DNA from 2 places in the Pseudoalteromonas sp. SR43-5 genome. Region 2 is predicted to be linked to the other one. Evidence: predicted binding sites of a transcription regulator. Region 2 holds the regulator's gene; the other holds the start of a gene.
What was found. The regulator NrdR, encoded in region 2, represses ribonucleotide reductase genes. The targets are predictions, from matches to a motif close to AAACACNANATNTNGTGTTT.
Positions count from the first base shown of each region.

Region 1 (4,409 bases), on a different contig from region 2:
GGTTTCGGCTAAAAGTAGTATAAGACATGTTTATCACTCAAAAAACTATCAGAAAAAGCGGGCTAAATGCCCGCTTAAAATAAAAATCAGCAGTTATATTTTACACGCGCCGCCTTCACAATCGTCATCTTCCACTTCTGGAGCATCTTCTTGTGAATCTGAGGCGCCATCGCGAGTATTGTGGTAATACAAGGTTTTAACACCTAGTTTGTACGCGCTTAGTAAGTCTTTTAATAAGACTTGCATAGGTACTTTACCGCCTTCGAACTTGTTTGGATCATAATTTGTATTTGCAGAAATTGTTTGGTCAACAAATTTTTGCATTATGCCAACAAGTTGTAGATAACCATCGTTTGATGGAATGTCCCATAGTAGCTCGTACTGATCTTTTAAACGCTCATACTCAGGAACAACTTGTTTTAAAATACCGTCTTTACTTGCTTTAACGCTAATATGCCCACGTGGTGGCTCAATACCGTTAGTTGCGTTAGAGATTTGCGACGATGTTTCTGATGGCATTAATGCACTTAGTGTTGAGTTACGCATACCGTGCTCTTTAATACTTGCACGTAGTGTATCCCAATCAAGATGAAGTGGCTCATCACAAATTTTATCTAAATCACGTTTATACGTATCTGTTGGCATAATACCTTGTGAATACGTTGTCTCGTTAAACTTAGGACATGCGCCACGTTCTTTAGCAAGCTCGTTTGATGCTTTCATCAAGTAATATTGAATAGCTTCAAAGGTTTTATGCGTTAATGCATTAGCGCTGCCATCAGAATAACGCTTACCGTTTTTAGCTAGGTAGTATGCGTAGTTAATTACGCCTATTCCTAGTGTACGACGACCCATAGTTGCATTTTTAGCAGCCGGTACAGGGTAGTCTTGGAAATCAAGTAAGTTATCAAGTGCGCGTACTGCAAGTTCAGCTAGCTCTTCAAGCTCATCAAGTGACTCTATTGCACCTAGGTTAAACGCAGAAAGTGTACAAAGGGCAATTTCGCCTTCTTCGTCATTCACGTTATTAAGTGGCTTAGTTGGCAATGCAATTTCTAAACATAAGTTAGATTGGCGAATTGGCGCAACTTTAGAAATAAATGGGCTGTGTGTATTACAGTGATCCACATTTTGTAAATAAATACGACCAGTACTTGCACGCTCTTGTGCAAACATAGAGAAAAGCTCAATGGCTTTAATGCGTTTTTTACGAATAGACTCGTCTTGTTCGTATTTAACGTAAAGTGCGTCAAACTCAGCTTGGTCTTCAAAAAATGCATCATAAAGGCCAGGCACATCTGATGGGCTAAATAACGTAATGTAGTCGTCTTTAATTAAACGAGAGTACATTAGTTTATTAAACTGTACGCCGTAATCTAGGTGACGAACGCGGTTGTCATCTACACCACGGTTATTTTTAAGTACAAGTAGGTTCTCTACTTCTAAATGCCAAAGCGGGTAGAATAATGTTGCTGCGCCGCCACGTACACCACCTTGTGAACAACTTTTAACCGCTGTTTGAAAGTGCTTATAAAAAGGGATACAACCTGTGTGATACGCTTCGCCGTTACGAATATGGCTACCTAGCGCACGAATTCGACCTGCATTAATACCAATTCCCGCACGTTGTGAAACGTATTTAACAATAGCTGACGACGTTGCATTGATTGAATCAAGGCTGTCGCCACATTCAATCAATACACACGAGCTAAACTGGCGAGTAGGCGTACGTACACCCGACATAATTGGCGTTGGTAGAGATATTTTAAATAAAGATACTGCATCGTAAAAACGTTTAATGTAATCAGTACGTGTTTCACGTGGGTAATCTGAAAATAAGCTTGCCGCAACTAAAATATATAAAAACTGTGCACTTTCGTATATTTCACCCGATACACGGTTTTGAACGAGGTACTTACCTTCAAGTTGCTTTACAGCAGCGTAGCTAAAGTTAAGATCGCGAGAATGATCAAGGTATGCATCAAGCTCATCTAACTCTTGCTCTGTGTAATCTACTAGTAAATGAGCATCGTAGCGTTTATCGCCAACCATTTTTGTTACGTGGTCAAATAAACGTGGTGGCTCAAATTGACCGTATGCTTTTTTACGTAAATGGAATACAGCTAAACGTGCAGCTAAGTATTGGTAATCAGGCGATTCTTTTGAAATCTGATCCGCTGCTGCTTTAATGATGGTTTCGTGAATGTCTTTAGTACGAATACCGTCGTAAAACTGAATGTGCGACTTTAATTCAACTTGCGAAACCGAAACGTTGTTTAAACCTTCGGCGGCCCACTCAATAACGCGATGGATCTTATCCAGATCAAGAGGCTCTTTACGCCCGTCACGTTTGCTTACAGATAACTGTTGGTTCATTTGCCTGTATTCCTTGGGAATTATGTATTTTGACCAATGCTTTATACCTCGCCGAGGCAAGGTATATACTCATTTATTATAAGTTTCGCCATATTTGCGAATTTAATTGAATAACATTTGGCCACAATATCTGGTGTTGTTCAATTTAGAGATCACAAGATAGTGTGGTCTGAGTTGTTTTGCAAGGGACATAATTGCCCCTATTTGTGGATAACTTCGGGATAACGTATTTGTGTTAGTAGATACTCACCTTCGAACAATCATTTAAGTTGAAATATGCAAAAATCAACTAATGATCTGCTAAATTTACGCATTTTAAAAATAAATTTTGACTGCTTTTTTTATCAGCAAGCTTTGCGTAAAAACTAACACAATCACAATATATAGTGTTTATTAATTAACATGGCACTATATATGGTTAAAACCATCAATTGGGCTTTGCCAGTTAAAATCAGCATTCCAGCTGTTGGCTTCATCAATACTTGGTATGTAACCCCAAAGTGCCGTTGCGGTATGCATACCTGCGGCTTTGCCTGCTTGTATGTCTCGCTGTGCATCACCAATGTACAAACAGCGTTTTGGTTGCACTCCCATAAGCTTTGCACAGTGTAGCAGCGGTAAAGGGGATGGCTTAGCTTCAGCTAAGGTGTCGCCACTTATTACTACACTAGCATTTTTCAATGCGGGAATTGCTGCCACTAAAGGATCAGTTAAAAACCCTGGTTTGTTAGTCATGATCCCCCATTTGATCTTTTTCTGATCAAGGGCAATAAGCAACGATTCAACACCGCTGAAGCAATGTGTGTGATTTGCTATGTTTGCAGCGTATTCGTCAACTAATTGCTTAATAAGCTCGCTTTGAGGTTGTGTGTCCCATAACTCTTTAAAACCAGCCTCTAATAATGCGCCTGCGCCGTTAGATGCCGCAGGACGGTATACATCACTACTAACAGGCTCTATTTTATTATTAATGAGAACTGCATTTAAAGCCGCACCTAAATCATCAGCGGTGTCGAGTAGAGTGCCGTCTAAATCAAATAAAAATGCATCGTACTCAATAAGGGGGAGGGGGGCTTGAGAGTTAGCCATTAAGCTAACTTCTCGAAGTACAGTATGTAATTTACGCTAACGTCACTATTGAGCGTATATTGCTTTGATAGTGGGTTATAAGAAAGGCCTGTACTTGCACGAACTTTTAAACCCGCTTGCTCTGCCCATGTAATAAGCTGTGCAGGTTTTATAAACTTTTTATGGTCGTGTGTACCTTCAGGCACCATTTTTAAAAGCTTTTCAGCACCAACAATAGCGTATAAATATGCTTTAGGTGTTTTGTTTAGGGTTGAAAAAAACACGTCTGCGCCTGGTTTGGCAAGTGCAGCTACGGCATGAATGATAGATGCTGGGTCGGGAACGTGCTCAAGCATTTCCATACAGGTTATTACATCAAAGCGCTCTGGGTGTTGCGATGCAAACTCTTCTGCTGGCACTTTTATGTAATCTACATTTACGCCAGTTTCTAAACTGTGCAACTTAGCAACAGTTAAAGGCTCTTGCCCCATATCGATGCCAGTTACTTTTGCGCCCATGCGCGCCATGCTTTGGCTTAAAATACCGCCACCACAGCCAACATCGAGTGTTTCTTTATCGAATAAGCCTTGCGTTTTGTTTGCTATAAAGTCTAAACGTAACGGGTTAATTTCGTGAAGAGGTTTGAATTCTCCGTCTAGGTCCCACCAACGCTCGGCGATGGCTTCAAATTTTGCTATTTCTGCGTGATCTACATTTTGATGTTCGGTCATAAAATACTTCCTCGTCAATCTGAGGCCATTATATAGGGCTAAATTGATAAATCGCAAAGTTTTGCGCCTGTAAATTAAAATTAATTGTGATAGCATGGCTGTTAGAAATAATAACAATACTCTTAATACCCAATACCGGGTTGTTGAGAGCTGATACTGAAGGAATGTGATATCAAATGACTGATCTCGCCAATGAAATTCTGCCAGTCAATATTGAAGACGAGTTAAAAAACT
Region 1 is NZ_JACJEA010000003.1:151,590-155,998, forward strand. Features, by position in the region: gene nrdB (class Ia ribonucleoside-diphosphate reductase subunit beta) at 1-28, opposite strand, end outside; gene nrdA (class 1a ribonucleoside-diphosphate reductase subunit alpha) at 94-2,376, opposite strand; gene H5090_RS03085 (HAD family hydrolase) at 2,785-3,465, opposite strand; gene ubiG (bifunctional 2-polyprenyl-6-hydroxyphenol methylase/3-demethylubiquinol 3-O-methyltransferase UbiG) at 3,465-4,175, opposite strand; gene gyrA (DNA topoisomerase (ATP-hydrolyzing) subunit A) at 4,352-4,409, shown strand, end outside.
Region 1: the regulator NrdR is predicted to act here: its motif matches at 2,496-2,515, upstream of nrdA (class 1a ribonucleoside-diphosphate reductase subunit alpha).

Region 2 (4,409 bases):
ATTAAGTGCAACAACCAACCAAAATGATACTGTGCCGCGCTTTATGCTTGATAAAACCTGGACGCCAAACGCAACACTTGAGTCGCTTTCAAATGCAATGGATGTAAGTAAGCCAAACAACTGGCCGCGTGTGCAAACAATGTTAGATAATAACTGGTTTAGCTACGATAACTTTTATTCAACTAGCGTAAACGAGGAAGACACGCAATCGGTGATGAAAAAAATTCAACAAACGGGTTATGTTGCAGAGCCTCACACTGCTATTGCGTACCAAGGTCTTGTTGAAAATCGAGCGCCAGGGGCCGCGGGTATCTTTTTAGCCACAGCTCACCCTGCTAAGTTTAAAGAAAGCGTAGAGGGTATTTTAAATATTGAATTAGGTATGCCAAAACCACTTAGCGACGCACTAGCAAAACCATGCCTAGCAAGCGATATAAAGGCCGATTACGACGCATTACGTACAGAAATACTTGCTAAACTTGGCTAAGTTAATTAGTTCAAAAAGGCGGTTAAGCCGCCTTTTTTTATAACTTTAGGCTTTTAAATCTAGTGAGTTGCATTTACTAATTAAATGTAGGAAATAGCATTCATTTAAAATCGTTATGGTTTTATAAGAAAATATCATCTTAAAAAGTCTGTGAAATAGTTTCAATCCCTGTTTAAATATCCTCAACTTAAGAGCGTAGGCAAAGAGTCGTTTAAAGCGTACAATAAAGCCTCTAAAAAACACCATACACGTTGCCCTAGGAGACCCCAATGTTAGAACGTAGCATGAATATTTCGGATTTTGATCCAGAGTTATTTGACGCGATAAACAAAGAAACTGCTCGCCAAGAAGAGCACATTGAACTAATCGCTTCAGAAAACTACTGTAGCCCACGTGTACTAGAAGCGCAGGGTTCACAGCTTACAAATAAATACGCAGAAGGTTACCCTGGCAAACGTTATTATGGCGGTTGTGAGCACGTTGATGTTGTTGAGCAATTAGCAATTGACCGTGCTAACGAGTTATTTGGTTCTGACTACGCAAACGTACAACCACATGCTGGTTCGCAAGCTAATGCAGCTGTTTTTCTAGCGCTATTAGAAGCAGGCGATACTGTACTTGGTATGAGCTTAGCTCATGGTGGTCACTTAACTCACGGATCACACGTAAGCTTCTCTGGTAAGCTTTACAATGCAATTCAATACGGACTAGATGAAACAACGGGCGAAATTGATTACGCACAGGTTGAAGCACTAGCACTTGAGCATAAACCAAAAATGATTATTGGTGGTTTCTCAGCGTACTCAGGTATTGTTGATTGGGCTAAGTTCCGTGAAATTGCTGACAAAGTAGGTGCTTACCTGTTTGTTGATATGGCTCACGTTGCAGGTTTAATTGCGGCAGGCGTTTACCCAAGCCCAGTTCCTCATGCACATGTTGTAACTACAACTACGCATAAAACACTTGCTGGTCCTCGTGGTGGTTTAATTATCTCTGCATGTGGCGATGAAGCAATCTATAAAAAGCTTAACAGCGCAGTTTTCCCTGGTGGCCAAGGTGGTCCTTTATGTCATGTTATTGCAGCAAAAGCAGTGGCATTTAAAGAAGCGCTTCAACCAGAATTTAAAGTATACCAAACACAAGTTGTTAAAAACGCAAAAGCAATGGTTGCTGTAATGCAAGAGCGCGGCTACAAAATCGTATCTGACAAAACTGAAAACCACTTATTCCTACTCGATTTAATCGATAAAGATATTACTGGTAAAGATGCAGACGCAGCCCTTGGTAACGCTAACATCACAGTTAATAAAAACTCAGTGCCAAACGATCCACGTTCTCCGTTTGTAACATCTGGTTTGCGTATTGGTTCTCCTGCAATCACTCGTCGTGGTTTTAAAGAAGAAGAATCAAAAGAGCTTGCTGGCTGGATTTGTGACGTACTAGATAACATCACTGATGAATCTGTACAGGCGCAAGTTAAAGAAAAAGTAAAAGCAATTTGTGCAAAATTACCTGTTTACGCTTAATTGCATAAGCAGCAGTAATTTAGATCACATAGGCTAGGGGCCTGTTTATCTTTCGAGGTTTAATTTGCAGTAGTATGTTTGGTTTTTAGGCAAGGCAGAGTCTATGTAGTGTGGTTACTCCACACAAATAGGCGATAACGCAGCATAAATGCCAAACATGCACTGCCCTCGGGTTCGTCCTAGGGGCGATTTACTCTTTGTTGCCTACATGGATGTAGGTAAGGGGCGTGAGCAGGACGCGGAAGCTTTGCTCGGTTTTTACTTAGCCCACTAGGTTACAAACCTCGCGCCGCGATTAAATCACCCATAGATAGAACAAATTTAATCCTGAAAGGTCAACAGGCCCTATTTTTTTGCTAAGATAAAAGACCGCTATTTAGCGGTCTTTTTTGTTTTAAAACGGAAGTACCGAGCTATGCATTGTCCATTTTGTACCGCAAAAGATACTAAAGTTATTGACTCACGCCTTGTTGGTGGAGGCCATCAAGTTCGCAGGCGCCGTGAGTGCAACGACTGCCATGAGCGCTTTACTACATTTGAAGGCGCTGAACTGGTTATGCCTCGTGTTATTAAACAAGACGGCAGCCGCGAACCATTTAACGAAGATAAATTATTAAATGGCTTAAATCGCGCACTCGAAAAACGCCCAGTGAGCACAGAGCAAGTAGACGAAGTAGTGAATATAATAAAATCGCAGTTGCGTGCTACAGGCGAGCGAGAAATTTCAAGCCATTTGGTTGGTGAATGCATTATGGAAGCCCTCAAAAAGCTCGATAAAGTAGCGTATGTAAGATTTGCCTCTGTTTATCGCTCGTTTGAAGATATACGCGAATTTGGCGAAGAAATTGCCCGCTTAGGGGAGTAACAATGCAAAGCCAAGTTCCTTTTACTGAACATGATGAAATGTATATGGCACGCGCCATAGAACTTGCCAAAAAAGGCCGGTTTACTACCACACCTAACCCTAATGTTGGCTGTGTTTTAGTTAAAAATAATCAAATAATTGGTGAGGGTTTTCATCAATTAGCAGGTCAAGGCCATGCAGAAGTAAATGCACTGGCTGTCGCTGGAAAAAATGCACAAGGTGCAACGGCTTATGTAACGCTTGAACCGTGTAGTCATTATGGCCGTACGCCACCGTGCGCCGAAGGCTTAAAAGCTGCCGGTGTGGTAAAAGTAATTGCTGCTATGGTTGATACAAATCCACAAGTTGCTGGCAAAGGCCTTAAAATACTGAGCGACGCGGGTATTGACGTTGCTTACGGGTTACTCGAATCACAAGCTCGCGCACTTAACGTTGGCTTTTTTAAGCGTATGGAACAAGGCTTACCTTATGTGATTTGCAAAATGGCAGCGAGTATTGATGGTAAAACGGCGCTTAAAAATGGGCAAAGTAAGTGGATCACAAGTCCTGCTGCTCGACAAGACGTACAATTATACCGAGCGAAAAGCTGCGCTATTTTAACCGGTGCCGATACAGTGCTAGTAGACGATGCTAGACTTAATGTGCGACTAAGTGAGCTGCCTTGCACACTGCCTACTGATTTGCCGCTTCGCCAGCCCGTGCGTGTTATAATTGACTCTCAAAACCGTTTAACACCTGACCTTGCTTTATTTGAAATCCAAAGTGATGTAATAATATTTACGACTAAGGTTGATAAATCATTGCAATGGCCGCATTTTGTAAAGCATATTGAAGTCAGTGAAAGTAACGGTAAAGTTGATTTACAAGCCGTTTTAGAAAAACTTGGGCAACTGCAGTTTAATAATGTTTGGCTTGAAGCTGGCGCAACACTTGCTGGTAAAATGACAGAGCTTAATTTAGTTGACGAGTTTGTTTTTTATTTAGCGCCTAAACTAATGGGCCATGATGCAAAAAGTTTAGTTAATTTTCCTGAATTGACGAGTATGCAAAACACCGTTGATTTAACATTTAATGAATGTGCGCGCATTGGTGACGATTTACGTATCACCGCGTCAAAACTCATTAAAATCACTTAATAAAAAGAGTAGTGCTATGTTTACTGGGATAATAGAAGCCACAGGCAAAATTGCTTTATTACAAAAAAAACAAGGCGACTTAGCCATTCGTATCCAAAGTACTGATCTTGATATGACAGACGTAAAGTTAGGTGACAGCATTGCAACTAATGGTGTTTGCTTAACTGTAGTTGATAAACATATTGATGGTTTTAGTGCGGATTTATCTAATGAGACGATTAGTTTGACCGGTTTTGCTCACTATGCTTTAGGACAAACGGTGAATCTTGAAAAAGCCATGCAACCTGTTTCTCGTTTAGGCGGTCATTTAGTGTCTGGCCATGTTGATGGTATCGCAACAATTACAAGTATTACAGCAAACGCCAGAGCAACAGAATATTGGCTTACAACTGACG
Region 2 is NZ_JACJEA010000035.1:20,281-24,689, reverse strand. Features, by position in the region: gene thrC (threonine synthase) at 1-487, shown strand, start outside; gene glyA (serine hydroxymethyltransferase) at 757-2,013, shown strand; gene nrdR (transcriptional regulator NrdR) at 2,429-2,878, shown strand; gene ribD (bifunctional diaminohydroxyphosphoribosylaminopyrimidine deaminase/5-amino-6-(5-phosphoribosylamino)uracil reductase RibD) at 2,881-4,014, shown strand; gene H5090_RS17345 (riboflavin synthase) at 4,031-4,409, shown strand, end outside.